Regions from separate parts of the Exiguobacterium sp. s95 genome, predicted to be linked through region 3. Evidence: riboswitches for the same ligand, from Rfam matches in the RefSeq annotation. Region 3 holds a riboswitch; each other region holds the start of a gene.
The links. A riboswitch is a leader RNA that binds a small molecule or an ion and turns the genes downstream of it on or off. The one in region 3 is predicted to bind S-adenosylmethionine.

Region 1 (9,876 bases), on a different contig from region 3:
GCAGGCAGGCATCATCGTAGGGGCAGAGGGCGAAGGCGTCATCCTGTCAGAGTACATAGAAGGATCGAGCAATAACAAAGCGATCGAGATTTACAATGGTTCGGGACAAATCATCAATCTCGCTGACTACACACTCGTACAGTATACGAATGGTGGACCGTCTGAATCAAAAATCACGCTTTCCGGAACGATTGACCCGGGGAAAACATTCGTCATTGCAAACTCAAGTGCAAATGCTGACATTAAAGCAAAAGCACAACAAACGACAGGATCACTGAACTTCAACGGTAACGATCCCGTTGCCCTGAAAAAAGGAGATGTCGTCCTCGACATCATCGGACCGATCGGATCAAGTGCGGATTTCGCGAAAGATACGACGCTCGTCCGTAACACAAACGTGACGACCGGTTCAAAAACATATGAACCGTCACAATGGACAAGCTTCCCGGTCGATACATTAACAGATTTAGGATCACATAAAGCAGTAGCAGGCGATATTCTCGTTGCACCAACGGCTGACCCAGTCGGCGAAGTTGAGCGTGGTGATAAAGTAACGCTTACAGGGGAAGGGACGATTCACTATACAGTCGATGGATCAACACCGACAGTTGAAAGTCCGGTTTACTCAGAGCCGATCATAATTAATGAGGAAATGACGATTCAAGCAGTCGTCGTCAAGAATGATAAAACGTCAGCCGTTTCGACGTTCAAATATTACATCGCACCACCCCTCACGAAAATCAGCAGTATCCAAGGAATTGCACATTTGTCTCCATACGCCGATCAACTCGTTCGGACGACAGGTGTCGTCACGTATATCGTGGATGCAAACAACTTCTACATGCAGGATCCGAATCCGGATAATAACAGTAAGACATCTGAAGGTATCTTAGTGTATTCGAAAAACCACGGAGCGGCAGTCGGACAAAAGGTCGCGACAACTGGATATGTGAAAGAATGGCTATTAGGTGGATATAGTGATAAAGCGGAGACAGACTTGCCTGTAACAGAGCTCAGTGCTGTCAACCTCGTTAAAGGAGCACTTAACGAAGGATTACCTGCAAGCATCGTCCTCGGTGGGGACGGCGTCTTGATTCCGACGGATGTCGTCGATAACGATGCGTTCGCGAACTTTGATCCGGAAGAAGATGCAATCGACCTGTATGAAAGTGTCGAAGGGATGCGTGTTGCACTTCCGAATGCCATCGTTACAGGTCCACAAGCAAACCGGACGATTCCGGTCCGGACGCAAACAGCAGACAAAGTCTACACGAAACGTGGTACACCAATCTTGACGGCAGACAACGTCAACCCGGAACGTCTCTTCGTCGAGATGGGCAGTTCGTCATACCGTGCGAAATCAGGTGACCGTTTTGAAGGAACGATTGAAGGCGTCATGAGCTACAACTACTCTGCTTATAAAGTCTTGTCAAAAGCAGCTGATCTTCCGAAACTCGTCACGAGTGAAATTGATCGTCAACCGACGAACATCGAAACAGGAGAGTCACGTTTGACGGTCGCATCGTATAACGTCGAAAACTTTGCTTCGACAGCAGACGCCGGGAAAGTTGATCGTGTCTCGGAAGGGATTGCGACGTTCCTCAAAACACCGGACATCGTCGGTTTGACAGAAATGCAAGATAACGATGGTGCAGTTGATAGTGGAACCGTCGATGCATCCAAATCATTTGAAACATTGATTGCAGCAATTGAAGCGAAAACTGGCGTTAAGTATGCGTATACAGACATCGCACCAGAAGATAAAAAAGATGGCGGACAGCCAGGCGGAAACATCCGTGTCGGCTTCTTGTATAACCCGGAGCGCGTCTCACTTGCACCAGGTAAAAAAGGAACGGCAACAGAAGCGGTTTCGGTCGAAAACGGCAAGTTGACGAGTAACCCGGGACGGATTCAACCGCTCGACCCGAACTTCGCAAGTTCACGGAAGCCACTCGTCGGGGAATTCCTCTTCAAAGGGGAGTCGTACCATGTCATCGTCAACCACTTTAACTCTAAAGGTGGCGACGGAGCAGACTTCGGTAAAAATCAACCGGTCGTACGTAAGAGCGAAGTACAGCGTCATGCGATTGCGACAATCGTCCAAGATTTCGTCAATGAACTCGAAACAGAAGTCAAAGACTCGAATGTCGTTGTTCTTGGTGACTTGAATGACTTCCAGTTCTCGAAAACACTCGACATCCTCAAAGGAAAGAACTTGTGGAACACGGTCGATGATCTTCCGAAATCAGAACGTTACTCGTATGTCTATAATGGTAACGCACAAGTACTCGATCACATCCTAATCTCGAAAAACTTAAAATCGTATACGTCTTCTGACATCGTCAACATCAACTCGGATTACATGGAAGCAGACGGAAGCGCGAGCGACCACGATCCGGCAATCATTTCGATTCAGGGGATGGAAAGCGCAAAAGCAGTTAATGGTAAAGCAGAAATCGGGAAATGGCGTGCTGTTCAAAAAGGAAAACATATCTTCATCGAGCGTAAACTTGCAGGAAACTGGGATAAAGCAAGTGAGACACACGCTGATCAGCAAGGTGAACTTCTTGAGCTACGTGTTTCTAAAGACCGTCCTTACATCAAGGTGAAAACGAAAAAAGGAAATACGGTTTGGTTAGAATTATCGAATGGGTATAAATTGAAAGAAACAGATAAGTATTAAGTAAAGAGGCTTAAAAGCGGACTTAGCGGTCCGCTTTTTTGTGTGTTCGGATAAAAAGAGATAGGAAGGAAAGGCTACTGATTGAAAAGGTGAGGAGCAGGGCAGTTTCAAGAGGAAGGATCCGAAACATGTACATGAAGTGGATGATGATTAAGGTAATAATCGTGGCGAGACCGACGATAAAGTTCTTCCGTAATAAGTTTCCGACACCGGGAACGAGCAGTTCGAATCCGAAACGTTGGCTATAGTGAACTTCGTCATGTGCGTTCGCGAGACTAAAGGAGACCGTCAACACAACGAGAATCATCCAACCTGAAAACAAGTACTGCTGAATCGCGAGAAACGTAATCGATTCATAGATAAAGTAGAGAAGAATCATGGCATACTCCTTTTGATGGATATTATATGGACAAACACGTATTTTTTTTCCTTACGATTCCTAATATTAGCTAGGTGATGAAAGAACGGCAATAAGATTTGCAAAGAATGAAAATAAAAGAATGTTCACACATTTCAACAAGAGGGGAAAATAGTTCATTTTCTGTACGATAATGAAATGAGAATGGCTTCGGACTAAGTTGTCAGACCTTTAAAGGCGATGTTACTAAAATGTGTCTGTGTTGTGAACAAGTCGAATGAATCATGTGATTTTCTTAGAATGGATACTCTGACTGTTCGAACGGTTCAATTTCTTTTAAAATAAGGGTAATGCAAGAAAGAAGGAGGCGGACCAGCAGGATGAAAAAAGTATTAGTCCTCGGGGTAATAGCATTTGCTTTCTTTGGTTGCGAAAGCGTTCCAATCGAACAAGCGGAGGCGGAGTACCCGAAAAGTGGGGGAAAGCTGATTGATGCATATACAAGTGAGTACCCGGGATACAAGTGGGAAGTCAGACGGACAGCGACAGAGGAGTTTGTCGCACTGACGAAAGACGGGAAAGATTACGGGAAGTATCGTTTCCGGGACGGCGTGACGACGCAAGGCGCGACGTTAAATAAAGATACGGAAGCGACGCTTGCGAAAAAAGGCTGGAAGGTCGTCAAGTCCTATCGAAAGGGAAATACGAACTACATGCTGAACCTTGATCACGCAGCCGTCTATGAAAAGAACGATAACTACGTGACGTATTTCTTTGATCAATATGATAAAAATCGCGTCAAAGCAACACTGGCGATTCCGAAGGACGTCGAAGCGAAAAAAGAAGGGTTCTATGGTGCTGCTTCAAAAGCATTACGGACGACGGATGAGAAATTGATGTTACGCCTGATGAACTGGGAACGTGCCGAATACAAGAAACCTGCATTGTCGCCGTATACAGCATTAAAACCGGTCACGCGCGGACACAGTGAAAACATGGCGGAGAATAACTTTTTCTCGCATACGGATCCTGAAGGCCGTGACCCGTTCGCCCGGATGAAGGCAGAAGGCATTCGCTTCTCGATGGCGGGTGAAAACTTATCGATGGGGTATCCAAATGTCTTCGCTGCTCACTGGGGATTGATGAACTCAAAAGGGCATCGTGAGAACATCATGCAAAGCGGCTTCAAACAAGCGGATGTTGGAGTGGCGTTTAGAAAAGATGCACCGTACTTTACGATTAACTTTAGAACACCGTGAAAATAGCACGAACTAAAGTAAAGCCTAGGTTCTCGTCAATGGGAACCTAGGCTTTTTGGTTTGTCTTGAGTCCCGGGAAACGTGATATCTTACGAATCAAAAAACGTAGGTGGTTGATATAAGTGGTACGAAAGATTCTTACTTCCCGTGCTTTCCTCGGGCGAGGCGCAAGCCGTTGCCTCTTTCCCTTACAGGTCAAGATGCAGGGTCTCGCCTGCCTCTGACAGCGCAAGCGAGCCTTGCGCTTTTTCCCGTAGGAGTCACGATGAAGTGAATCTTTTTTAGCTTTTCTATATAGAAGGAGATACTAGAAATCCTGTGATGCGTCGCGTTTCCTGACACGAATCGCTTTCGAGCGAAAGAGCAAGCAAGCGCAACCCTGCAGTGAAACGAAGCGGCGCGAAGGCTTGCCGCTCGGAGACGATTTGGGAAGGATGGGCGACGCATTCTACGAATCAGAAAATATGTGGTGTCAGTCGGTGGAAATGAATGTTAAGAGGCGAAAAGATTCCTGCTTCTCGTGCTTTCCTCGGGCGAGGCGCAAGCAAGCCTTGCGCTTTTTCCCGTAGGAGTCACGTGGAAGCAAATCTTTTTAGGCTTTCTAATGGAAGAAGACCTGAGAAAGGCTGCGATTCGGGAAGAGGGGAGCGACGAGTAACAGAGATACTATCGAAAAAACGGACGGCCCACCCCTGTTATTGAAAGGAGGTGGAGCCGTCCGGTTTTTTATGGCGTTTACCCTTTTAAGAAGTGGCAAGACGAAGGTGTTTGCGTAAAAGTCAGACAGACACTCCTGCTCAATTCGCCCAGTCTGGTTTGCTGAATCCTTTGAATGATTTTTCGATCACTTCATTAAAATCATCCGATTTGACGACAGCGGTTAAGTCTTTGGCCAGTTGTTTGTCTTCGTCACTTGTCTTAACAGCGACTAAGTTGCGGTACTGCTCGTTCATCGTCTCGAGTGCGAGTGCATCGAGTAAGTCGAACTTCGCAGCAAGTGCGAAATTTCCGGGAACAGCTGAAATATCAACACTTTCGACAGCGCGTGGGAGCTGAGCGGCTTCAAGCGGTTTGATGACGAGTTTCTTTGGATTTTTGATGATGTCCTTTTCTGAGACGGTCAATGGATCGGTATCTGCTTTTAGTTCAATCCAACCTTGATCCGCTAACAGGTTCAAAGCACGTGCCTGGTTCGTCGGATCGTTCGGTGTCGCGACTTCAGCACCTTCTTTGACATCGTCCAACGTTTTATAGGACTTGCTGTATAATCCCATCGGTGCGGTTGGGACAGTGATCAACCCTGTGAGATCGAGATTTTTTTCTTTCGCAAACGTTTTTAAATAAATCGAGTGCTGGAACAGGTTGGCATCGATATCACCGCTCCCGAGGGCAAGGTTCGGTTGAATGTAATCACTGAATTCGACGATTTCGACTTTGTAGCCTTTCTTTTCGAGTCCCGGTTGAATCGCTTCTTTGACCATATCGCTATACGGACCACTCGTCGCCCCGATTTTGATGGACTTCGTTTCTTCATTTGCACTGCTGTCACCGCATCCGGCTAAGATGCTTGCTCCTAATAATCCTGTTGCTAAAAAGGCATAGCGTTTTTTCATCGTAATCTCTCCCTTGCGTTCTCTATTTGTAAGTTATCGTTTATCGGCGACACGTGCGAACCGGTTGCCGAGTGCCTGAATGACTTGAATGATGACGACAAGCACGACGATCGTCATGATCATGACGACGTTATCGTACCGGTAATAACCGAACCGGATCGCGAGGTCACCAATTCCGCCGCCACCGACAATCCCTGCCATCGCTGAGAATCCGATCAGACTGATCAAGGTCAACGTCAAGCCTTGAATGATTCCGGGCAATGCTTCCGGAAGGAGAACACTGATAATGATGCGAAGCGGTTTCGCCCCGCACGCTTCTGCTGCTTCAATCAAGCCGGGTGGAATCTCACGGAGTGAGGTTTCGACGAGTCGGGCGAGAAACGGAATCGCGGCGACGCTCAAGCTGACCGAGGCGGCAGCGGGACCGATCGTCGTCTTCGTGATGAGTTGCGTCAATGGAATCAAAGCAACGAGTAGGATGATGAATGGTAACGAGCGGACGATGTTGATGGCGAAGTCCAACGTCGTTCGAATGAAAACGTTTTGGAAAAAGAGTCCGCGGTCGGTGATGAATAATAAAATCCCGAGTGGAATTCCGATGATGATGGCGAAGGCGAGTGAAATGCCGACCATGAAGGCCGTCTCTCCGAGTGCTTTCGTTAAGTCGGGAAGCATTGTCGTAAACCGGTCAAGCGACATCTTGAATCACCTCGATTGCGTGCAACTGTCCCTCGAGCCAGGTTAAGGCACGATTCACGTGCAGTGTCGGTCCCGTCAAACTGACGATTAAGACGCCAAACGCGACGTCCTGAATGTAGTCGACCTTCCCATGCAGGATGCTGACTGCGATATCGAATTGTTTGATGGCTTCAGATAAGGTACTCTCACCTGTTTTTTCACCCGTGAACTGAAGTCGAATGACTTTGCCGGGTGTCGTCCGTAAAATCCGTTCCGGCAACTCGATTTGGAGTGCCGTATCGACGTAATGTTTTGTGACCGGATGTTCGGCTTGACTAAATATGGCGTAAGTCGAAGCGACTTCGACGACTTCACCGTGCGCCATGACGGCGACGCGGTGACAAATTTGTTTGACGACGTCGATTTCGTGGGTGATGAGGATGATCGTCAAACCGAGCCGGGCGTTCAAATCTTTCAGTAAATCGAGAATCTGGAGCGTCGTCACGGGATCGAGCGCTGATGTCGCTTCGTCACAGAGTAAGACGTTTGGATTGTTGGCGAGCGCTCGTGCGATGCCGACGCGTTGTTTTTGTCCACCACTGAGTTGGCTCGGGTAGTTCGTCTCGAATCCTTCGAGTCCGACGAGTGCCGTTAATTCTTGAATCCGTTTCGGGAACTCACGCCGTTTGACACCGGCAGCCTTTAAGGCGAACGCGATATTGTCGGCAACGGTGCGGGACTGAATCAGTTGAAAGTGTTGAAAGATCATACCGACCCGGAGACGGAGTTTGCGGAGAGACGTTTTGGAGACACGTGATAGATTGGCTCCGTCTACTATGACCGTACCGCTCGTCGGTGTCTCGAGTCCGTTAATCAACCGTAAGAGTGTACTTTTTCCGGCGCCGGATTCACCGATGATGCCGAAAATTTCCCCTTGTTCAATCGTTAAGTTGACATCGTTTAATGCAAAAATCGGTGTACGGTCACGGACAAATTGTTTTGTGATGTGTGCGAACTCAATCATGATGTTTCCCTCCCTATACAAAAAAATCGCTTTTTTCCAGTTAGAGAGCAACCAGAAAAAAGCGACGAATTGTAGAATTTCGTAACTTATCTCTCAGAACAAAAGAAGTTCTGTAGGATGTGGCACCGTTCCATTACTGGTGGTTGCCGGACGTCGTTGGGCCTAATCCCTCGGTCGCTCTCGATAAGTAGCTATGCTGTTGGGATTTACTTTAACGGAAATGATTCCCATCTGTCAAACGTTTTTTCAGAATTATTCGGCAACGGCGGTTTGGAAGAGCTGAAGGGTCCCGATTCGTTTGACAGCCTCGACGAGTCGGTCGACATCGGCAATCAGACTGATCCGGACGTAACCTTCACCGTATGTACCAAAGAAATGACCCGGTGTCACGGCGACGTGCGCTTCGTCGAGCAGGTGATCGGTGAAGCTTTGTGACGTGAAGCCGGACGGAACAGGGAGCCAGACGAAGAACGAACCACCCGGAACCGGTCCTGCCCAGCCGATTTCGTTTAATGCACCGAACAACGCATCGCGTCGCGTCTCATACAAGGCGCTCAGTTCACGGACACATGTCTGGTCGCTTGAAAGTGCGACCGTCGCTGCATGCTGGATCGGTGTGAAGGCACTGACGTAAAGGTGTTCCTGGTATGTTTCGATGCTCGCGATGACGGACGGATTACCGATTGCAAAGGCAATCCGGAAGCCGGACATGTTGAACCGTTTAGAGAGTGAAAACAACTCAATCCCGACATGCTTAGCGCCTTCCGTCTGGAGGAAACTCCGCGTCGGACCATCGAAACTGATCCCGCCGTACGCTAAGTCATGGACGACGCAAATGTCATGTGCATCAGCGAACGCGACCGTCTGTTCAAAAGCCGCTGCCGTCGCTGTCGCACCGGTCGGATTACTCGGATAGTTGAGGAACAACATCCGGGCTCGTTCGACGTCAAGCGAATCGAGGAGATCATAGTCAGGCAAAAAGCTATTTTCAGCGAGAAGCGGAAGCGTGATCGGATACGCACCGGCAAGTGCTGCGCCCGATAAGTAATCCGGGTAACCTGGATCCGGGACGATGACCCCTTCACCGGGATTGACGATCGTCTGCGGAAGGGCGACGATGCCGGCCTTGCTTCCGAGTAAAATCGCGACTTCTGTCGCCGGATCAACCGACACGCCAAATTCTGATTCATAAAAATTAGCGACGGCCTGTTTTAAGAAATCATGTCCGCGAAACGGCGGGTATTGGAGATTGCTTGCATCATCGATGGCTTGTTTTAAAGCATCGAGAATATGTACGGGTGTCGTTTGGTCCGGTGTTCCTTGACCAAGCGTGATGACGTCGTGTCCTGCGGCTTTGACGGAACCGATCCGTTGGGCAAGTTCTGCGAAGACGGGATCGGGCAAGCGATCGATGGCGATCGATGGGGCGAAATGTTTCATCTCTGTTCCTCCTTCGGGTATTGTCGTCAAGAATAGCGAATTTTCAGTCAAAATGAAAGAGGTTTTTTAAAATCCCTTAAAAATTAGAAGAACATTCCAATTTCAGACGACGTTCTTGATACACTAGACAAGTAATCGATCGACTACTAGACGGGAGATGGAAAAGATGAATCGGACCTGGTGGAAAGAAGCCGTCGTTTATCAAGTGTACTGGCGGAGTTTTAACGACTCGAATGGAGACGGGATGGGGGACTTGCGGGGCGTGATTGAAAAGCTTGACTACATCGCCTCACTCGGGGTGGATGTCATTTGGCTTAACCCCTGTTATACATCACCTGATATCGACAACGGTTACGACATCGCTGACTATTACGGCATCATGGAGAAAGCCGGCACGATGGCAGATTTGGACCAGCTGATTGAATCGGCGCATGCGCGCGGCTTAAAAATCATTCTCGATCTTGTCGTCAATCATACAAGTAATCAACATCACTGGTTTGAGGAGTCGCGCCGTGATCAAACGAATGATAAGTCAGATTGGTACATTTGGCATGACGGGGAAAAAGGAACACCACCAAACAATTGGCGGTCGTATTTTGCGCCGAGTCCATGGACGTGGGATGAAGGACGGCAACAGTACTATTTTCATTCGTTTGCTTCAGAACAACCTGATTTGAACTGGGAACAGCCTGCCGTCCGTCAATCTGTCTACACGATGATGCGATGGTGGATCGACCGAGGCATCGATGGTTTCCGGATGGATGTCATTAACTTGATTAAAAAACGAGCGGCGTTTGACGATGTGGAGGATCCGTTTGACT
Region 2 (9,876 bases), on a different contig from region 3:
TCGATTTGTTCGAGGTCGTCTGCATCGAGTTGGAAATCAAACACATCGAAGTTTTCAGCAATCCGTTCTGGTGTGACTGATTTCGGAAGCGCAACGATTCCGTTATCGAGGTGCCAACGTAGAACGACTTGTGATGGGCTCTTACCATGTTTTTCAGCAATCTCTTTGAAATCATTGATTTCAAGGAACTTACCTTGCATGAGTGGGCTCCATGCTTCGACTTGAATGCTGTGATCTTGCAAGTATTCATGCAATTCATGCTGTGGAAGTTGTGGGTGAAGCTCGACTTGGTTGATCATCGGCGTCATGAGTCCTTCTTCAGCAAGCGTATCGAGATGATGTTCTTTAAAGTTCGAAACACCAATTGCTTTAATTTTACCCGCTTCGTACAGCTCGACCATGGCTTTCCATGCTTCGACATAACCTTCGACAGGCCAGTGAATGAGGTAGAGGTCGAGATAATCTGTTTCTAGTCGCTCAAGTGACTCAGCGAAAGCCTCTTTCGTCCGTCCGGCACGAATGTCATCGTTCCAAACTTTAGACGTCAAGAAGAGTTCTTCACGTTTCACGCCGCTTTCTTTGATTCCTTTTGCGACACCACGTTCGTTTTTGTAGACGGCAGCCGTATCGATATGACGGTAACCGACGCGAAGTGCTTCTGCGACGGCAGCCGGTGCTTCCGTCTCTTCATCGACTTGCCAGACACCGAACCCAATCTGTGGAATCGTGATACCATTTGAAAGTTTTGCGTATTGCATGTATATACTCCTCCTTCAATGAAACTAGAATATGGATTTGCCTGTTCAGTTTAGCATGAACTTAGCGGAACATCTGTTTTGATGCTCATAAGCAGGGAATATAGACTGGGAAAGAGAAGAAAGTCTACTGATGCATAAACGAAGAGAGGTGTAATATCATGGTGAAATCGATTAAAAAAGTACCAAAAGGAGTCTGGACAAGCATCGCAGCACTATTAGGTGCTCAAGCCACGTTCCTCTTCCTTGGTGCCCGCAAGACAGGACGCAACCCATGGGTATGGGGTGGAGCAGGACTTGTTCAATTTCCGCTTCCGGCGATTGCCTATTTCATTTTGAATCGTCAAGAAAAACAGAAATAAAGTGAACCCCCGTCGCAGACGAAGCGACGGGGGTTGTTTGTTTTACGACATGTTGTTTTTCTGTGCGGCATCGCTCTTCCGGCGTGGGAAGCCGAAGAAGATTGCCAGTGATCCACAAACGAACAGTAAAAATGGATAGAACAAATAAGGAATCAGTTCGGGTGACGCCGTTTTCGTCAATTCAGCGGCAATCAAAAGTTGCGCTCCGTACGGGATGATTCCTTGAACACCACAGGAAAAGAGGTCGAGGATACTGGCTGACTTCTTCCGGTCGATGTCATACGTATCCGCGATTTCAGCAGCGAGCGGACCGGCGACAAGAATCGAAATCGTATTATTTGCTGTTGCGAGATTCGTTGCACTGACGAGGGCAGCCATACTGAACTCAGCTCCCCGGCGTTTCGAAATCTTTCGTGTCAGCGTTTCTTTGAGATAAGCAATTCCACCGTTATAGGTGATCAGGCTGACGAGTCCACCCATCAGCAACGTCAAGATTGAGATTTCTGCCATCCCCATCAATCCGTCAGACATCGCGAGGACAAATCCACTTACTCCGAAACTACCGTCGATCATTCCGATGATGCCTGTCAATAACGTCCCGCCGAGTAAGACGAGAATGACGTTGACACCAAAGAGTGCGAGCGCGATGACGGAAAGATACGGAATCAGCTTATAAAATTCAAATGCTTTCGCTTCGACGACATCTCCGGAACCTGACACGAAAGCGAGTAAGATGACAGTGATGACGGCAGCAGGCAAGACGATTAAAAAGTTCGTTCTGAATTTATCACGCATGTTCGTTTTTTGTGTCCGGACAGCGGCGATTGTCGTATCTGAGATAAACGATAAGTTATCACCGAACATTGCTCCACCGACGACGGCAGCAGCGGCGAGTGCGACATTGACACCCGTCGCGTCATGAATCCCGAGTGCGATCGGTGCAAGGGCAGCGATTGTGCCGGTCGAAGTTCCCATCGCCATCGAGATGAAAGCGGCAATGATGAACAATCCACTCATTAAAAGAGACTGGGGTAGGAAACTGAGTGCAGCGTTGACGGTCGCATCAATGGCTCCGATTGCATTCGCTGTTCCAGAAAATGTGCCAGCGAGTAAAAAGATGAAGACCATGATCATGATGTCCGGATTTCCGGCACCGCGGGCAATCCGCTCGACGGTCTGGTTGATGTCTCCCTTAGATGTCGCAGCAGCAAAAATCAAGGCGATTAAAGCTGCAATCAAGATGGGGAATTTGTAAAAGTCGTTATAGAAGATTCCTGCACCGATGAATAATACAAGGAAAACGAACAAGGGGAACAACGCCCATTTGTTCGGCGTAACCGTTTCGTTCATGTGAATCACTCCATTTCTTCAGCATACAAAAAAAGACCCCTTCGCAAGAAAGAAGGAGGTCTTTACTGAAAAAGACGCTCTTCTTATCTCTCAAGCCATAGCTTGCTGGATTTGGCACAGTACGAATCAATCGTCCGCTGCCGAAACATCATTGGGCCAGTCCCTCCGTTTCTCGCGATAAAAAGAAGTCATTTAGTTGTTTAGTCGTTGTTTAAAACACGTTTATTACCCTAACGTATCTTTTAATGCTTGTCAACTGTACCTTACTGCAGTGCTTGTTTGAGCGTCGTCACGTTTTCGTTCATCAAATCAAAGTACGATTGATCTTGTTGATCTTTTGCGACGGACTCGAGGTTATGAATCGTAATCGATTCGGCACCGATTTCTTTTTGGATGACACGGGCGACCTTTGGCGACACCGTCTCTTCGAAGGCGATATAGTTTAAGTCATGCATCTCTGCTTCCTTGACGATGGCAGCCAGCTGTTTTTGGGACGGTTCGTCAGACGGTGAAATACCGGCAATCGGCAGTTGCGTGAAACCGTAACGTTCCGCCAAGTACCCGTATGCGGCATGCGTGACGAGAAGCTCCTTTTTCGAACCGGAGTCAACAGCTTTTTGTAAATTTTGGTCGAGTTCATCTGCTTGTTTGTTAAAGAGTGCGAGGTTTTTATCAAACGTTTCCTTCCGGTCAGGTGCTTCCTTTGCTAACGCGGTCGTAATCGAGTCAGCCATTTTCTTGGCGTTGTTCGGGTCGAGCCAAACATGCGGATCGTATTGTCCATGATCGTGCGACTCTTCTTCAGCCTCGTGATCATCATGGTCATCGTGTGCGTCTTCTTCGTGCGTATGAAGCGAAGCGGAAGCTTCGAGTAAGTCGATATTTTTACTTGTCTCGACAAAACGAATGGAATTACCGGCTAAACTTTCCTTAATCTTTTCAGAGTACGGCTCAAGGGTTGTGCCGGTAAGTAAAAATAGATCGCCTTTCGCAATCGTCGTCAGTTGCTTCGGAGTCGGCTCATACGAATGCGGGTCGGCGCCAGGGGGAACGATTAATTCGACCTGGACGTCCTTTCCGCCGATTTCTTTGGCGATGGCTGCCGTGGCGAACGTCGACGTATAAATTTGCAATTTACCGTCTTCGTCTGAATTTGAAGTCGATGAGCCGCATGCGGCGAGCAGACTGGCAGTTACTGTCGCGATGGTTAACGCTGGAATGATTTTTTTCATATATGAACCCTCCAAGATAATTAAAACGTAATTGTTCCGATTTGGACTTTCTAACTATATCCGACGGAAATTAAAGCGTCAAGTCGGAATGTTGTGAAGTTCTAGTTCAAAATAAATCGGGTAAGAGAAGAGTAGAAGTGAAATCGGAATGAGCCTTGGAGGTGATGAGGTGAAACGTGAAACAGCATGGTTGATGGGTGGCGCCGCTATTTTGACGACGGCTGCTGCTGGTGCGAGTATTTGGAATAATTATGGAGCCTTACTCAGATGGACGGAGCCGGTCTTGCCGCTTACCGAAAAGCAATTAGCACCACGAAATCTTTTATACAAGACGGTCAATCAGCAGGACTTGACGTTAGATATTTATTATCCGCCGGGAGAAGGGCCGTTTCCGGTCGCGATTTATGCTCATGGCGGCGCATTCGTTCGTGGAAACCGTGATGATGTGTTTAGTTTTGCTCCAATCATCGACCGGTTTTTAGAACTCGGGATTGCCGTTTGCAGCATCGACTATCGTTTATTTGAGGATGGCAGCTACTTTCCGGACAACCTGGAAGATGTTCGAGATGCCTTATGTTTTTTAAATCAACAAGCGGATGAATTACGCATCGCGCGCGGTCGGATGCTTTTATGGGGTGATTCAGCAGGTGGAGCCCTAATGTTGACGACGGCGCTTGCTCCGACTGAATTTATCGGCGAACAGGCGGAGGCGCATCTTCCTTTAATCAATGGAGTCATCGCCTTGTATCCGCCGACGAATTTTCTGTTGTTTAAATTCATTCAAACCTGGATTGCCCATATCAAGTTTTATGGGGGTGGACGGGAAGAATGGCGACAGTTGATGATGCGTGTCTCCCCGGCGACACATTTAAGTTCCGACTCGCCGCCGATCATGTTGCTGCACGGAAAAAAGGATCCGATTGTCCCGTTTGCTCAAGCACTCCACTTTGTTGAGAAGGGGGCGGATGTCGGGGCGGATGTTCGATTATTCTCTTTCCCGAATGGTACACATTCGCTGGCGAGCTTTGCCCAAACTGAAAATCCACTCAAAATTGAACGTTTGCTCGAACGAATCGAAGCCTTCAGTTGTCAAGTGCTTGTCTTACCGAAACGAGAGGCGCTTCATTAGGAAACATGATACAATCAGTCATATTTCTTTAGAAGGAGACTGCAATATGACGGAAATTTGTTTAGTACGACACGGTCAAACGGACTGGAACTTAAACGAGCGGATTCAAGGACGTGAAGATATACCGCTTAACGAGACCGGTAGAAAACAGGCGGCTCTCAGTGCTGCCTACCTGGCAGAAGAACAGTGGGACGTCTTGATTTCAAGTCCGCTATCGCGAGCTGTCGAAACTGCTGAAATCATTGGTCGATCGATCGGTCTAAGCTTGACGGAAACGGATGAACGGCTTGTCGAGCGCGAATTTGGAACGGCTTCCGGTGAACCGGTCGCCGGAATTTACGAAGCAGTGCAGGCAAATGATGCAGAGCGCGTCCCGGGGCTTGAAACGGAAGCGGAAATTCAACAGCGTGTCTTCAGTGCGGTTGAAGAACTGACAGAAAAATATCGAGGAAAACGCCTCTTAGTCGTCTGCCATTCGCATACGATTAAAGCGGCACTCTCCTCGATTGATGAGACATTCAGTTACCGGACGCCGTTAAAAAATGCATGTGCGAATTACATTCGTTTTTCCGACCGTTATGAGATTGAACGGATTAATGTAGCGGACCATATCACAATTTGAACATCAACCTTCGACGGTTGCCGGATGTTCTTGTAAGTACTGTTTAAACGTTTCTTTCGCGATGCTCGTGATATGAGCACCACGTTTAGAGCGTCGGTCTTTATATTCTTGAATCAGCTCTTCGCCAGTAAAGTTGTCTTCGACGACTTCACGCAAAATCGATTCGGATAAATCATTTTTCATCATGACCATCTTACCGGTAAAGAGATAAGAGACGCCTTCGCTCAATTGCGTACTTTCATAAGGCGTGACGATCATGGCGGCGGGGTCATTGTCCGGCCGTGAAATCGTGATTTCAATCAAAGCGCGCAGCTTTTTCTCGAACAGTTCTTTCAAAATCGGTTGATCGGTGTCGGTGACGACGATTTCAGCGACCCACTGGGCGGTTTGGTCGGTACTCACCGTCAGCCCATCTTTAATCTGAACGGGGATTGTCGTATCTCGCCCTGATTCATCCATGAGAATACGTAATGTACACAATTTAAAGGTTTTCAAAAAGAACTCCTCCTTTTGTTGTTCGTACGTGATTTTCTTCAGTATAACGTGAGTCTGTCGCCTGCGCGAAACTTTTCGTAACGTCTTCGAGTCGAACTATGTTTAAATGGAACTAGAAATCAGAAACAGGAGGACCGTTTATTATGCCGCAAGCACTTATAGGAATATTAGGAATCGTGGGGATTATCTTACTTGCCCATCACATCATCATGTATTGGCATGCTGAGCCAAAAGATCGCCCGACGCTTGCGTACCGCATAGCGCTCCTGATCGCCTGTTTGCTTCTTATCAGTGGAAGTGATCATTTAATTAGTATCTTTTACGCCGATTCTCTTGCTGAGTTCGGTCAACGGATTACCTATATCGTCTTCATCGGAGGTGCGCTTGGTTTTGCGTGGTACTTTCGTCAACAAATGGAACAAGCGACAGCCAAAATGACTGCTCACCCAAACGAAACAGCCCACTTCAGTTGAAGGGGCTGTTTTTAGCGTATAGAAAAATGAGAGGGAGATGAAAAGGTAGCCTTTCAAGACGTCCGTCAAGAAGCTTGATTCTTGAGGCTGCTTGATTTTGTTATTTTACACCACTTGCGAGGCGTGTTTTCCGAATCATGTCGAGTTTCAGTTTCCAGAGACGGTCGCTGAACGTGACGGCATAGATTTCAGGTAGACGTAGACGTTTGTACTCTTCCCACAGGCGTCCGATTTGCTGTTCGTGGAACTGACGACTTTCTTCAATCGTCGGAACGGTATACACGAGTTCACCGTCCTTAAAGATCGGTGCAAGTAACCGTTCAACCTTAAAGTTTTCAATCCGGTTCCGGAACGACGGGTCGCGGACGTCAATCAAATCGACGAAGTCGAGTTGACTCGGATCTTCATCGAGTAACGTGATGTAGTCGCCTTTGAACTTGTTCGTTTCCGGGTCGACGATGCGGTACGCCTCCTTGATATGCGGTGTCGTCGTCTTCGCTTTTGAAGACGAAACTTTGATGACGGGTGCAAGTTCGCCGTCAATTTCGCGGGCGACGAGTTTATAGACCATGCCGAGCGCCGGTTGTTCGTACGCCGTGATGCCGCGTGTTCCGACGAGGAAGGTGTTTGCCTGTGCCCCTTGGATGCGAAGGTCTTGAATGACATATTCGTCTAAATCACCAGACAGGACAATTTCGACGTCGAGTAAGCCAGCTTCATCAAGCATCTTCCGGGCGCGTTTTGATAGGTAGGATAAGTCGCCGGAATCGATTCGAATCCCGCGTAACTTATGTCCGTCTGCTGCGAGTTCTTTTGCGACCGTGATCGCGTTCGGGAGTCCGCTTTTAAGCGTATCGTACGTATCGACGAGCAGTGTCGCCTGATCCGGATAATGCGATGCGAACGTCCGGAAAGCCGTCAACTCATCATCATGAAACTGGATATCTGCATGCTCCATCGTTCCACCACATGGGATACCAAAGTCGCGGCCGGCCGACGCGAGGCTTGTCACGTCGAACCCGGCTAAATAAGAGGCACGTGTTCCGAAGTAAGCAGCATCGATTCCTTGGGCGCGGCGTGAACCGGCTTCGAGGAATTTCGCGCCTGGTGCCGACTGCCGAATCCGTGCGTATTTTGTCGCAATCAACGATTCGTGATTGGCGATGTTCAAGATGGCCGTTTGCAGTAACTTCGCCTCAAAAATCCGTGCTTCAATCCGGACTAATGGTTCGTTCGGGAAGACGATTTCGCCTTCTTTGACACTCGAGAGGGAGCCATTGAATTTAAAGTTACGTAACTCATCCTTGAATTCATCCGGGAACCCGATCATCGTTTGAAGATACGTAATGTCTTCTTCTGTGAAGTGGAGTGTCTGGATATATTCGATGATATTTTCAAGACCGGCGAAGACGACATAACCACCTTCGAATGGATTGCTGCGGTAATAGACGTCAAAAACAGCACGTTCATTATGGCGCCCTTCCTTCCAGTAGATATACATCCATCTCGGAAGATAGAGGTCAGTATGAAGTGCAAGATTACGTTGTAACATGAAGACAGATCCCTTCTTATTCGCCGACGACTTCTGCGCCGATCGATTGTTTAAAGTGTGTGAGTGCCCAGTCGTGGCCGGCCGCATTGAAGCTGGCGACGGCGTCAGCATGGACGACGATTTTATAGCCGAGATTGTACGCGTCGACAGCAGTGTGCAAGATGCAGATATCTGTACAAACGCCGACGAGGTGAACTTCTGTGATATGCCGTTCACGAAGACGTAAATCTAGGTCCGTCCCAGCAAAGGCGCTATAGCGCGTCTTGTCGATGACATGATCCGCAACACGTGCCATCTCTGCGACCTGTCCGAATAAGTCCCGTCCGTGTGTTCCCCGAATATTATGAGGCGGGAAGAGGACGGTTTCCGGATGGAATGTGTCGCCTTCTTCATGAAGGTCGTTTGCAATGACGACATAATCGTTCGTCGAAAATTCATCCATGAGCGATGCGATGCGTCCTTCGATGAGTTGACCCGGTTTACCGCAAGTCAGCTTACCTTCATCGGCGACGAAATCAAACGTATAATCAATAACGATAAGAGCGCGCATGAGCGATAGCCCCTTTCCTGAATGGGATATAGTGTTCTCTTTCACATTGTACTCTATCTCACTTCGAAGGCAAAAGGAAGAAATCGAACGAGTAGAGGTATAAGAAGTAAGGAAAGTAGGGTATAAGGTATAGGACGAAAACGATAGTAGAGGAGGAGAATGGAATGGAACGGTTGAATGAGTATGAGGTAGAAGAACGTTTAGAAGGTCTGAATGACTGGAGCGTCGTCGATGACGAAATCGTACGCATCTACACATTGGATTCTTTTCCGGCGGCACTTGATTTTGTTCAAGAGGTCGGTTCTTTAGCAGAACACTTGAATCATCACCCGCGGATCATGATTGATTATAAACAGGTGACGCTCGCCGTGACGACACATGATGCCGGCGGGTTGACTGGGAAAGACTTCGAACTCGCGGAGGCCTGTGATGCCATCTAAACTATTCATTACATTCGGTAGCGGTAACTTTGTCGACCAAATTCGCTCGCGTGATGCTCAAATTCGGGCAGCGGGTGGAAGCGGAGAAGCATTACTCTGGATTGAAACGGACGGAAAGTCACCGTTTCAAAGCGGGAACAGCTATACACTCCTCGAAACGCGTGGTAATTTTGATGAGAAGGGGACGATTTTTTACTGGTCGATTCCGGCAGATCAAAATAGCGGCGATCTTTTCATCCATCAGGTCATGTCGGACCCGAAAGTACTCGGGGCAGAATATGGCAGTTTTCAAGCCTTACGGATTGCCCGCGTCGAACGGGCGACAGATCTCGTGTTATTGATTCAATTCAAGGACGAAGGAGATGCGTCACGTTACGCAAAATCAGTTGAACGCTTGACGGTTGATCAGTATGCTGAAGAGGCAGGGAAGTCGTTTGCGCCTTCTCCAATTATGAAACGTTATCAACTTGTACCACCATTACATTAAAATGACACAGGGGGAAGAACCAGATGAAAAAGAATTATTTTGTACTCGCAACAGTAGGTGGCGCACTAATCGGAGCAACACTCTCATTACTTCATAAAGATACGCGCCAAGCACAAATCGAAGCGACGAAGCGTGCGTTTGGCGGAGCCGGCACACAACTTTCGGCAGTCAAACAAGATCCAAAAGGACGTTTTGAAGAAATTCGTGCCCTCTACACAGATAATCAAGAAACCATCCATAATCTGATTGACGATGTGAAGGATCTTGCGGAATCTTTCCGGAAGTAAGAATAAGAAAAAAGCGCCGAGTCTGTTTTCCGTAGTACGGAATCAGACAAGGCGCTTTTTTTTGTAGATTAGATGAATCGCGCGAGTAGACCGAAAACGGCAAAGGCAACGATGACATAAAACACGATGCGTCCCGTTTGAC
Region 3 (9,876 bases):
GCCAGTCTGTTCGTCGTCTATGCGAAAATCGATGGCGATAAATTCACGGCATTCCTCGTCGAGGGTGAGTACCCGGGCGTCTCGACAGGTCTGGAAGAGCAAAAAATGGGCATCAAAGGGTCATCGACACGGACATTGATTTTAGAAGATGCGGAAGTACCGGTCGAAAACGTCCTCGGTGAAATCGGTCGCGGGCACGTCATCGCCTTTAACATCTTGAACGTCGGGCGTTACAAACTCGCTGTCGGTGCCGTCGGTTCATCAAAACGCGCGATTGATCTCGCCGTTCAGTATGCGAACGAACGGAAACAATTCAAAACACCGATCAGCTCATTCCCATTGATTCAAGAGAAACTGGCGACGATGTCAGCTCAAACGTATGCGATGGAAAGCTCAGTTTACCGGACAGGCGGTCTCTTCCAAGATAGTCTCGATCAGCTGTCGGAAGAAGAAAGTAAAGATGGCAAACGCGTCGCTGATTCGATTGCCGAGTACGCGATTGAATGTTCGATGAACAAAGTCTTTGCGTCCGAGACATTTGATTATGTCATCGATGAGGCGGTTCAAATCCACGGCGGATATGGTTTCATGGCGGAATATGAAGTCGAAAACATGTACCGTGATTCACGGATCAACCGGATCTTCGAAGGAACAAACGAAATCAACCGTTTGCTTGTACCAGGTACGCTCTTGAAGAAAGCGATGAAAGGCGAGTTACCACTCTTAGCGGAAGCGCAGCGCCTCCAACAGGAAGTCATGAGCTTCATGCCGACAGAAGTCGGAACAGAACCGCTCGACCGGGAACGTCACTTGCTCGCGATGATGAAAAAGATCTTCTTATTGACGGCTGGAACGGCTGTTCAGAAATATCAAGATAAGTTACAAGGCGAACAGGAAATTCTCGCGAACACGGCCGATATCATGAGTGCAATCTATGCGCTCGAGTCAGCCATCGTCCGGACAGAAAAAGCGATCGCTTCAAAAGGCGCCGAGAAGAGCGAACTCAAAATCCGTTATACGGAAGTCTTCGCCCAACAGGCATTCGAAGGTGTTGAACGTGACGCGAAAGAAACACTCTACGCAGCAGCAAGTGGAGACGAGTTACGGATGTTACTGTCGGCACTGAAGAAATTCAGCCGTTACCAACCAATCAACTCAATCGGCACGAAACGTGCGATTGCGAAACGTTTGATTGAAGCTAACAAATATCTCGTCTAAGTCAGGTTTACGAGTTCGCCTTTGCAGGGAAAATCTCTGTAAAGGCGAATTTTTTTGAGGAGGGAATAGCGATGCGTGAAGATGTAAAAGAACTTCAGTTTGCAGTCGACTACTACAAATCGCTCGAGCGTTTATCGGATGAAGAGTGGCAGTCGCCGCTCGCGATCGATAAATGGACGGTACAGGAGTGTGTCGGCCATTTGTTCCTGTGGGACCGGTATTACCTCGATCATGCCGTCGCGAAGCTCCCTGACGATCGACTGACGTTAGTTGAGACGGACTTTGATGAATTCAACCGGTTAGCGGTCGAGTATGCGCATCATGTCGACGCATTGACGTTACTGAAAAAAGCAATCGCGGTTCGAAGCGAACTCGTGACGCAACTCGGACGGTTGACGGACGCGCAGTATGAACAGACGTATGAAGGGCGCTTTTGTCCCCGTGAGTTCGTCGCGTCGTTCATCGCCCACGATCACCATCATCAAGATCAAATTGATGCGGCACTCGCGCGCTTGAAGGAACACTGATCCATCTGCTAGTCTTAAAGGTGAGGTGATGAAACATGGTAACGATGTATGGCTATCCAAAGTGCAGTACATGTGTCAAAGCGAAGAAGGCGCTTGAAAACAACGGCGTCGAAGTCGATTACAAACACATCGTCGACGAGACACCAAGTGCCGCGACGATTCGCGAACTCCATCAAAAAAGTGGCGAACCGCTGAAAAAATTCTTTAACACGAGTGGTCAATCCTATCGTGCGGCTGGTCTGAAAGATCGTTTACCCGACTTGTCGGAAGAAGAGCAGTATGCTTTGCTCGCAAGTGACGGCATGTTACTGAAACGTCCAATCGTCACGGACGGGACAGATGTCACACTTGGATTTAAAGAAGAGATGTATCAAGGAAAATGGTATTAAGAAGCCGATTGAATTTGGTATACTAAAACCGTTAGTCCACTATAGAACACAGGGGGAATCGCAAATGAGTCAAGTCAAAGACAATCTACGGTATTCGGAAGAGCATGAATGGGTCGAAGTAACAGGCAACAAAGCACGAATCGGAATCACGGATTTCGCACAGCACGAACTCGGTGATATCGTGTTCGTTGAGCTTCCAGAAGTCGGAGATACGATCTCAATCAACGAGCCATTCGGTTCGGTTGAATCGGTCAAGACGGTTTCAGAGTTGTACGCACCGATTTCAGGGAAAGTCGTTGCAATCAATGAATCACTCTCCGATTCCCCAGAACTCGTTAACGAATCACCATTTGAAGGTGCATGGATGGTTGATATCGAGCTAGAAGATGAGTCGCAAGTTGAAGCATTGATGGATGCTGCGGCATACAAATCAATGATTAACGAGTAATACTTAAGGTAAGACGGACAGGGGTGAAACGATTTTGTTTCATCGCTGTCCTTTTTTTTGTATACTGGCTTCAGAAGCACTGGATAACAGGAGGGGTCAAGATGAAGGAAGTAACAGAAGTACCAGCAAACGGGTTGTTGTATGTCTATGCACCGATGTGCGGCACATGTGCCATCGCCAGTCGGATGCTCGACATCGTCGAAGCGACGAAAGACGAGGAATGGATCCAAAAAGCGAATGGAAATTTCATTCCTGAATTTCTAGAGCAGGCGCAAGTCATGAGTGTGCCGGCATTACTCAAAGTAAAGGATCATCAAGTCGTAGAGCGGTTATATGCGTTCCAAAACGTCCAAAATGTCTTTGCGTTTTGTGCAGAATAACAAGAAAAATCATAGGATGATTTTTCTTTATGTTAAATTGTCGGAATATTTACAATAATTCATTGACAATGACAATTTATGAATGGTATATTCATATCAACTTCTAGAAATGCTTTTATAGGAAGTCTGGCAGAGGTATAGAACCTGATGTTTCTCGTATTTAGAACCATTCAATGACATCCTAAATCTTTTTTTCTGTTTCCCCTTAAGTCGTCCCCCAAAGACGAAGCGGTTCAAAAAAGAGATGGTGGATTCGAATGGTCGATCTGACTACTGTGACATCTTGCTTTTATAGTTCGAAAGGGCGCCGTCCTCTGATGTGACGAACGAAGAAGTTCGCATCAGAGCTGGGTTTTCCTTCGTTGCATTTCTAACCACATTATTCGTGTTGTCGGTTCTCCGGCAACGCCTTTTTTTTGTTTCCGAAAGATTTTGAAGCTGTCGCCTTGCTAATCAGAATTGTCCCTGCTACAATGCGATTAAGGAAAAATACTTTAATTCATATCCGATTAGTCGGAATTAAAAGCGGGATGCGGAGGACGAAAAGGCATGACAGTACGTTTCATGGATGTATTTACAGAGTGGGCGTCATCTTACGACGACACAGTAACGGGGCAAGATCCGGAGTACAAAGAAGTCTTTCGCCGTTATGACGAAATATTAGAGACGGTCGCTGAAAAAGCGATGTCACCCGTTGCCGAATTTGGCGCAGGAACAGGCAACTTGACGCAACGTTTGCTTGCGCGTCATGAGCAGGTACTGGCAATTGAACCAAGTCCGGAAATGCGCGACATCTTAATCAATAAAATTCCGGCGCTGGCTGTTCAAGATGGTCATTTCTTATCGTTTGAAGCAGCAGATGCAAAAAGTTTTGTCTCGACTTATGCGTTTCATCATTTGACGGATGAAGAAAAAGGACAGGCCGTCGATTTGATGGCAGCGATTTTACCGGCAGACGGAAAGATCGTCTATGCCGATACGATGTTCGTTTCTGAGGCAGCACGTCTAGAAACGATTGCAGAAGCAAAAACTCAAGGGTTTGACAACCTTGCAGAAGATTTAGAACGCGAATTTTATCCACTGATTCCAGTGATGGAACAGATTTTTACGTCACGCGGATTTAACGTGACATTCACACAATACAATCACTTCGTCTGGCTCATAGAAGCCGAGAAAATGGGGGAATAAATCATGACAATCAAAAAAATGAACGTAGAAAGCTTTAACTTGGACCATACGAAAGTCAAAGCACCATATATTCGTGTAGCAGGCTATAAAGAAGGTAAAGTCGACCAAGTCGTCAAATATGATATTCGTTTCACACAACCGAACGTCGAGCAAATGCCGATGCGTGCGATGCACACACTCGAACATTTACTTGCTGAAAACATCCGCAACTATTCGGACGACGTCATCGATGTTTCGCCAATGGGCTGCCAGACTGGTTTCTACATGGCGATGATGAACTTTGACTCAGTCGAAAAAATGAGTGAACTCGTCGAGAAGACATTGAACGACGTCTTAGCGGCTGAAGTGATTCCGGCACAAAACGAAACACAATGTGGGTTTGCGAGCGCACACGACCTTAAAGGAGCGAAGCACTATGCCGAGAAAATGCTTGCCGGTCGCGACGAATGGGACATCGTCTTCGGATGATCGCGAAGTCAGTCCGCGACCTCGTCGGAAATACGCCACTGTACGAGATTACTTCATTCGATTTGCCTGCTGGTACGCGGATTTTGGCGAAGCTCGAATGGATGAACCCTGGGGGCAGCGTCAAAGACCGCCTCGGTATCCAACTCGTTGATGCCGCAATCGAACAGGGGTACGTGACACCAGGCGGAACGATCATCGAACCGACTGCCGGCAACACCGGCATCGGTTTGGCGCTCGCCGCTAAAAAATATGACTTACAGGTCATTTGTGTCGTCCCGGAAAAGTTCAGTCAAGAGAAACAGACGTTGATGCGGGCACTCGGCGCGACTGTCGTCAACACGCCGACTGAACTCGATATGCAAGGCGCAATCGATAAGGCAAAAGAACTCGGACAAACGATTCCGAACAGTTATGTGCCACTCCAATTCGAAAACGAAGAAAACTCGGTCACTTATCAGCGGACACTTGGTCCGGAGCTTGTGGCGGAACTCGGTCACATCGACTGGTTCGTCGCCGGATGCGGATCAGGTGGAACGTTTGCCGGAACGACGGCTTTCTTAAAAGAACGCTTCGGGACAAAAGGGGCAATCGTCGAACCGGAAGGCTCCGTCCTCAACGGAGGGTCAGCCGGACCGCATAAAACAGAAGGAATCGGGACAGCCAAATGGCCAAGTCTCGTTTCTCGTGATTTAGTTGATGAAATTCATACGATTTCTGATTTGGATGCTTTTACGAAGGTCCATGAACTGGCGGCACGTGAAGGGTTACTCGTCGGCAGTTCAGCAGGAGCGGCACTCGCCGCGGCGCTCGATATCGCCCAGCGCCATCCGGGAAGTACGATTGTCACCGTCTTCGCAGACAGTGCAGAACGGTATTTGAGCCAACAAATCTTTGAAAAGGTGGACGAGACACATGCGTAAAAAAACAGCGTTGATTCACGGAGGAACGGGTGTAGACAAGGCAACGGGTGCCGTTACACCGCCAATCTATCAAACGAGCACATATAAGCAAGAAAAAATCGGTCAATTAAAAGACGGGTATGAGTACTCGCGCACAGCAAACCCGACGCGGACGAGCATCGAACGATTGATTGCTGATCTTGAAGGAGGCGTCCGTGGATTCGCGTTCGGATCAGGAATGGCGGCGATCCATGCTGTCTTCAATCTGCTTCAGTCTGGCGACCACATCGTCATGACGGACGACGTCTACGGCGGAACGTTCCGCTTGATGCAACGTGTCCTACCGAAGTTCAACATCGAAGTGACATTCGTCGATACGACGGATCTCAGCGCGACGGAAGCGGCGATTCAGGACAACACGAAGATGCTCTACGTCGAGACACCGACGAACCCGTTATTAAAAGTGACGGACATCGAAGCGATCGCAGCCATCACGCGTCGTCACGACTTGAAGCTCGTCGTCGACAACACGTTCGCGACACCATACTTGCAACAACCAATCGCGCTTGGGGCAGATATCGTGCTGCATAGTGCAACGAAATACATCGGCGGACACTCGGACGTCGTCGCAGGGCTTGTCGTCGTCAATGATGATACGCTCGGCGAAGAACTCCACTTCATCCAAAACTCGACGGGCGGAATTCTCGGACCGCAAGACAGCTTCCTGCTTGTCCGTGGTCTGCGGACGCTCGGTATCCGGATGGAAGCGATCGAAGAGACAGCACATGAACTTGTCAGCTTCCTGCAAGCGCAAGACGTCGTCTCGAACATCTTCTACCCGGGACTCGCCTCGCATCCCGGTCATACGATCCAGCAAAAACAAGCGACTGGTTTCGGCGGGATGATCAGCTTTGATGTCGGTTCAGCTGCAAATGCAGAGAAACTTGTGGAAGCATCACACTTCTTCACGCTTGCTGAAAGCTTAGGGGCGGTCGAAAGTTTGATTTCCGTTCCGGCACGGATGACACATGCATCGATTCCAGCAGAACGTCGGGCGGAACTCGGCATCACGGATGGTCTCGTCCGAATCTCGGTCGGACTTGAAGATGCAGAGGATTTGAAAGAAGATTTAACGTATGCTTTCAGTCTGCTCGAAAAAGTTTCTGAAAAAACTGTTTGACAAGCAAAATAACCCCTGCTAATATTCAAAATATATTAAAAACAACTAAATACCGATAACTCTTATCAAGAGTGGTGGAGGGACTGGCCCGATGAAACCCGGCAACCGCGGAATTTATTTCCGAAGTGGTGCTAATTCCAGCAGACGAACGTCTGCAAGATGAGAGCAAATGGTTTTGTGTACTGAAAGTGCGCGCGTTTGCTCTAAAACGTGCGCACTTTTTTTATGTTTAGGAGGGACAGTAGTGATTCGTTTACAGGATGTAGGAAAGATTTATCGCTCGAAGCGCGGCGAAGTCGAAGCTGTCGCAAACGTCGATCTCACGATTGAGCGCGGCGAAATTTTCGGGATAATTGGTTATTCCGGTGCAGGGAAGTCAACCTTGATTCGCCTGCTGAACATGTTAGAAGCACCGACAAGCGGTTCGATTCAAATTGACGGTGTCGAGATGACGACGTTACGACCGAAAGAATTACGCGGCGTCCGGAAAAATGTCTCGATGGTCTTTCAGCACTTCAACTTGCTTTGGTCACGAACGGTCGAAGAAAACATTATGTTCCCGCTCGAACTCGGCGGATATCCGAAAGCACGCCGGAAAGAACGGGTCGCCGAGCTGATTCAACTCGTTGGACTCGACGGTCGCGAAGGCGCTTATCCGTCACAACTATCCGGTGGACAAAAACAACGCGTCGGGATTGCCCGCGCACTGGCATCAAACCCGGACGTCTTATTATGTGACGAGGCGACAAGCGCCCTTGATCCGAAAACGACGGACTCGATCTTAGAGTTACTCGTCGACATCAATAAAAAACTAAAACTGACGATCGTCTTGATCACACACGAGATGCACGTCATTCAAAAAATCTGTCATCGGGTCGCCGTCATGGAGGCCGGAAAAATCGTCGAACAGGGTCTTGTTTCAGAAGTCTTCCGGCATCCGAAACAAGCGATGACAAAAGAATTCGTCAAACAACTGACGTCGTCTACAGAAAACGAGTTGACGTTCGCGAAACTTCGTGAGCGCTATCCGACAGGGAAAATCGTCCAGCTGACATTCGTCGGTTCGACAGCAGAAAGTCCGATCCTGGCAGAAGTCATGAAAGATTCGACCTTATTATTTAATATCATCGGCGGGAACGTCGGACAGACGCAAGACGGTGCACTCGGAACGTTGTTCATCCAACTGATTGGTGCGGCACATGAAACACAAGCGGTCATCGCGAAACTTCAAGCGAGTGACGTGGAAGTGGAGGTGGATCACCGATGACGACATTCTTTAACGACCTCGATTGGGAAATGGTCTGGACGGCGACCGGCAGTACCGTTTATATGACAGCCGTCGCGGGTCTAGCGACTTTCATACTCGGTTTAATCATTGGTCTGTTGTTGTATGCGACGAATGAAGACTTATTGTTTAAGAACCGGGCACTGTATTCCGTGCTCAGCTTTTTAGTCAACATCTTCCGTTCGATTCCGTTTATTATATTGTTGATTTTATTGATTCCAGTGACGCTCATCATCGTCGGATCGTTCTTAGGACCAACAGCGGCACTTCCGGCACTGATTCTTGGGGCGGCACCGTTTTACGGGCGGATGGTCGAACTGGCACTGCGTGAAGTCGACAAAGGTGTCATCGAAGCAGCGGAATCGATGGGGGCAACGAAGTTCCAAATCATTTATAAAGTGTTGATTCCGGAAGCACTACCAGCAATCGTCTCCGGTATCACCGTCACGCTCGTCGCGCTCGTCGGTTACACGGCAATGGCCGGAGTAGTCGGAGGAGGAGGACTCGGGGACATGGCATATATCGAAGGTTTCCAGCGTTCTCAAAACGATGTCATCGCCATCGCGACATTGTTGATTCTCGTCATCGTCTTCATCATTCAAATTATTGGTGACCTGCTCGTAAAAGCAATCGATAAACGATAATACTATTTTTAGTTAACTTGGGAGGAATTATTCATGAAACTTTGGAAAAAATTCGTCGGTACAGCAGCAGTATCCGTCTTAGCAGTCAGTCTTGCAGCATGTGGGGAAGAGTCGTCAGGAGACGACGCGAAGACACTTGTCATCGGTGCTTCAAACGTTCCCCATGCTGAAATCCTAGAGCACGTTCAAAAAGAGTATGAAGCAAAAGGCTACAAACTCGAAATCAAAAAGTTCCAAGATTATGTGTTGCCGAACAAGGCACTCGCTGAAAAAGAAATCGATGCGAACTATTTCCAACACGTTCCGTACCTTGAGCAACAGGAAAAAGAGAACAAATCTTATAAATTTGAAAATGCAGGCGGCGTCCACGTTGAACCGCTCGGCGTTTACTCAAAAAAATATAAGTCGCTCGACGAGTTACCGAAAGGTGCAACGATCTTGACGAGCTCAAACGTCGCGGAGCGTGGACGTGTCTTGACGTTCCTCCAAAACGAAGGCTTAATTAAGTTGAAAGACGGTAAGACGACAGATGCTCAGCTTAGCGATATCGCGGAAAACCCGAAGAACATTGAGTTCAAAACGAATATCGAAGCGTCACTCTTGCCGCAAGCGTACAAAAACAATGAAGGCGATGCTGTCCTCATCAACACGAACTACGCGATTGATAACGGTTTGAACCCGTTAGAAGACACAATTGCCCTTGAAGATGAGTCTTCACCATACGTCAACATCATCGTCACGCGTGAAGGTGATGAAAAAGACGAGCGTGTGACGGCATTGCTCGATATCTTACACGAGAAAAAGACACAGGATTGGATTACGAAAGAATATAAAGGGGCCGTCGTCCCGGTCAGCAAATAATTCACTCGAATGATGCATTCTTCCTATATAATGGAAGGATGCATTATTTTTTTAGTTGAAGGGGGATTCTAGGTGCACCGTTTACGACAGTTACATCCGCTGACGATCGGCGTCCTGCTCGGAACATTTTTCTCACGGCTCGGGACGTTCATCACGATGCCATTCTTTGCGATTTATTTATCGACGGTGCTGGAGTTCAGCCCGGTCGATGTCGGCTGGGTCCTCAGTATTTCAGCCGTCTCGAGTCTTGTCATGAGTTTCATCGGCGGGACCTTGTCTGACCGTTACGGCCGTCGGACGATGATGCTGACCGGAACACTCGGCTTCGTTTTCGTCTTCATCGCCTTGGCGCAGGTCGAGACGTTTTGGGCGTTCTTTACCTTGAGTGC

Region 1: it holds a riboswitch for S-adenosylmethionine, as region 3 does, so the genes downstream of both, KNP99_RS12525 (methionine ABC transporter ATP-binding protein) here and KNP99_RS05615 (methionine ABC transporter ATP-binding protein) in region 3, are expected to answer to the same signal.
Region 2: it holds a riboswitch for S-adenosylmethionine, as region 3 does, so the genes downstream of both, KNP99_RS09650 (Na+/H+ antiporter NhaC family protein) here and KNP99_RS05615 (methionine ABC transporter ATP-binding protein) in region 3, are expected to answer to the same signal.

Annotation. Positions count from the first base shown of each region.
Region 1 covers NZ_JACSMM010000008.1:114,951-124,826, forward strand. Annotated here, with positions in the region: gene KNP99_RS12500 (FN3 associated domain-containing protein) at 1-2,683, shown strand, start outside; gene KNP99_RS12505 (hypothetical protein) at 2,706-3,062, opposite strand; gene KNP99_RS12510 (CAP domain-containing protein) at 3,422-4,300, shown strand; gene KNP99_RS12515 (MetQ/NlpA family ABC transporter substrate-binding protein) at 5,098-5,913, opposite strand; gene KNP99_RS12520 (methionine ABC transporter permease) at 5,947-6,612, opposite strand; gene KNP99_RS12525 (methionine ABC transporter ATP-binding protein) at 6,602-7,615, opposite strand; SAM riboswitch class I at 7,699-7,805, opposite strand; gene KNP99_RS12530 (aminotransferase class I/II-fold pyridoxal phosphate-dependent enzyme) at 7,868-9,055, opposite strand; gene KNP99_RS12535 (alpha-glucosidase) at 9,222-9,876, shown strand, end outside.
Region 2 covers NZ_JACSMM010000004.1:183,881-193,756, forward strand. Annotated here, with positions in the region: gene KNP99_RS09640 (aldo/keto reductase) at 1-758, opposite strand, end outside; gene KNP99_RS09645 (hypothetical protein) at 917-1,117, shown strand; gene KNP99_RS09650 (Na+/H+ antiporter NhaC family protein) at 1,160-2,467, opposite strand; SAM riboswitch class I at 2,548-2,651, opposite strand; gene KNP99_RS09655 (metal ABC transporter solute-binding protein, Zn/Mn family) at 2,731-3,699, opposite strand; gene KNP99_RS09660 (alpha/beta hydrolase fold domain-containing protein) at 3,869-4,828, shown strand; gene KNP99_RS09665 (histidine phosphatase family protein) at 4,875-5,450, shown strand; gene KNP99_RS09670 (YwpF family protein) at 5,454-5,945, opposite strand; gene KNP99_RS09675 (hypothetical protein) at 6,089-6,418, shown strand; gene KNP99_RS09680 (nicotinate phosphoribosyltransferase) at 6,519-7,970, opposite strand; gene KNP99_RS09685 (cysteine hydrolase family protein) at 7,987-8,520, opposite strand; gene KNP99_RS09690 (4a-hydroxytetrahydrobiopterin dehydratase) at 8,685-8,960, shown strand; gene KNP99_RS09695 (hypothetical protein) at 8,950-9,447, shown strand; gene KNP99_RS09700 (hypothetical protein) at 9,471-9,734, shown strand; gene KNP99_RS09705 (rhomboid family intramembrane serine protease) at 9,803-9,876, opposite strand, start outside.
Region 3 covers NZ_JACSMM010000002.1:177,695-187,570, forward strand. Annotated here, with positions in the region: gene KNP99_RS05570 (acyl-CoA dehydrogenase family protein) at 1-1,218, shown strand, start outside; gene KNP99_RS05575 (DinB family protein) at 1,290-1,745, shown strand; gene KNP99_RS05580 (arsenate reductase family protein) at 1,781-2,134, shown strand; gene gcvH (glycine cleavage system protein GcvH) at 2,199-2,582, shown strand; gene KNP99_RS05590 (thioredoxin family protein) at 2,684-2,962, shown strand; gene KNP99_RS05595 (class I SAM-dependent methyltransferase) at 3,512-4,150, shown strand; gene KNP99_RS05600 (S-ribosylhomocysteine lyase) at 4,154-4,618, shown strand; gene KNP99_RS05605 (PLP-dependent cysteine synthase family protein) at 4,615-5,538, shown strand; gene KNP99_RS05610 (bifunctional cystathionine gamma-lyase/homocysteine desulfhydrase) at 5,531-6,697, shown strand; SAM riboswitch class I at 6,757-6,863, shown strand; gene KNP99_RS05615 (methionine ABC transporter ATP-binding protein) at 6,942-7,964, shown strand; gene KNP99_RS05620 (methionine ABC transporter permease) at 7,961-8,626, shown strand; gene KNP99_RS05625 (MetQ/NlpA family ABC transporter substrate-binding protein) at 8,660-9,487, shown strand; gene KNP99_RS05630 (MDR family MFS transporter) at 9,560-9,876, shown strand, end outside.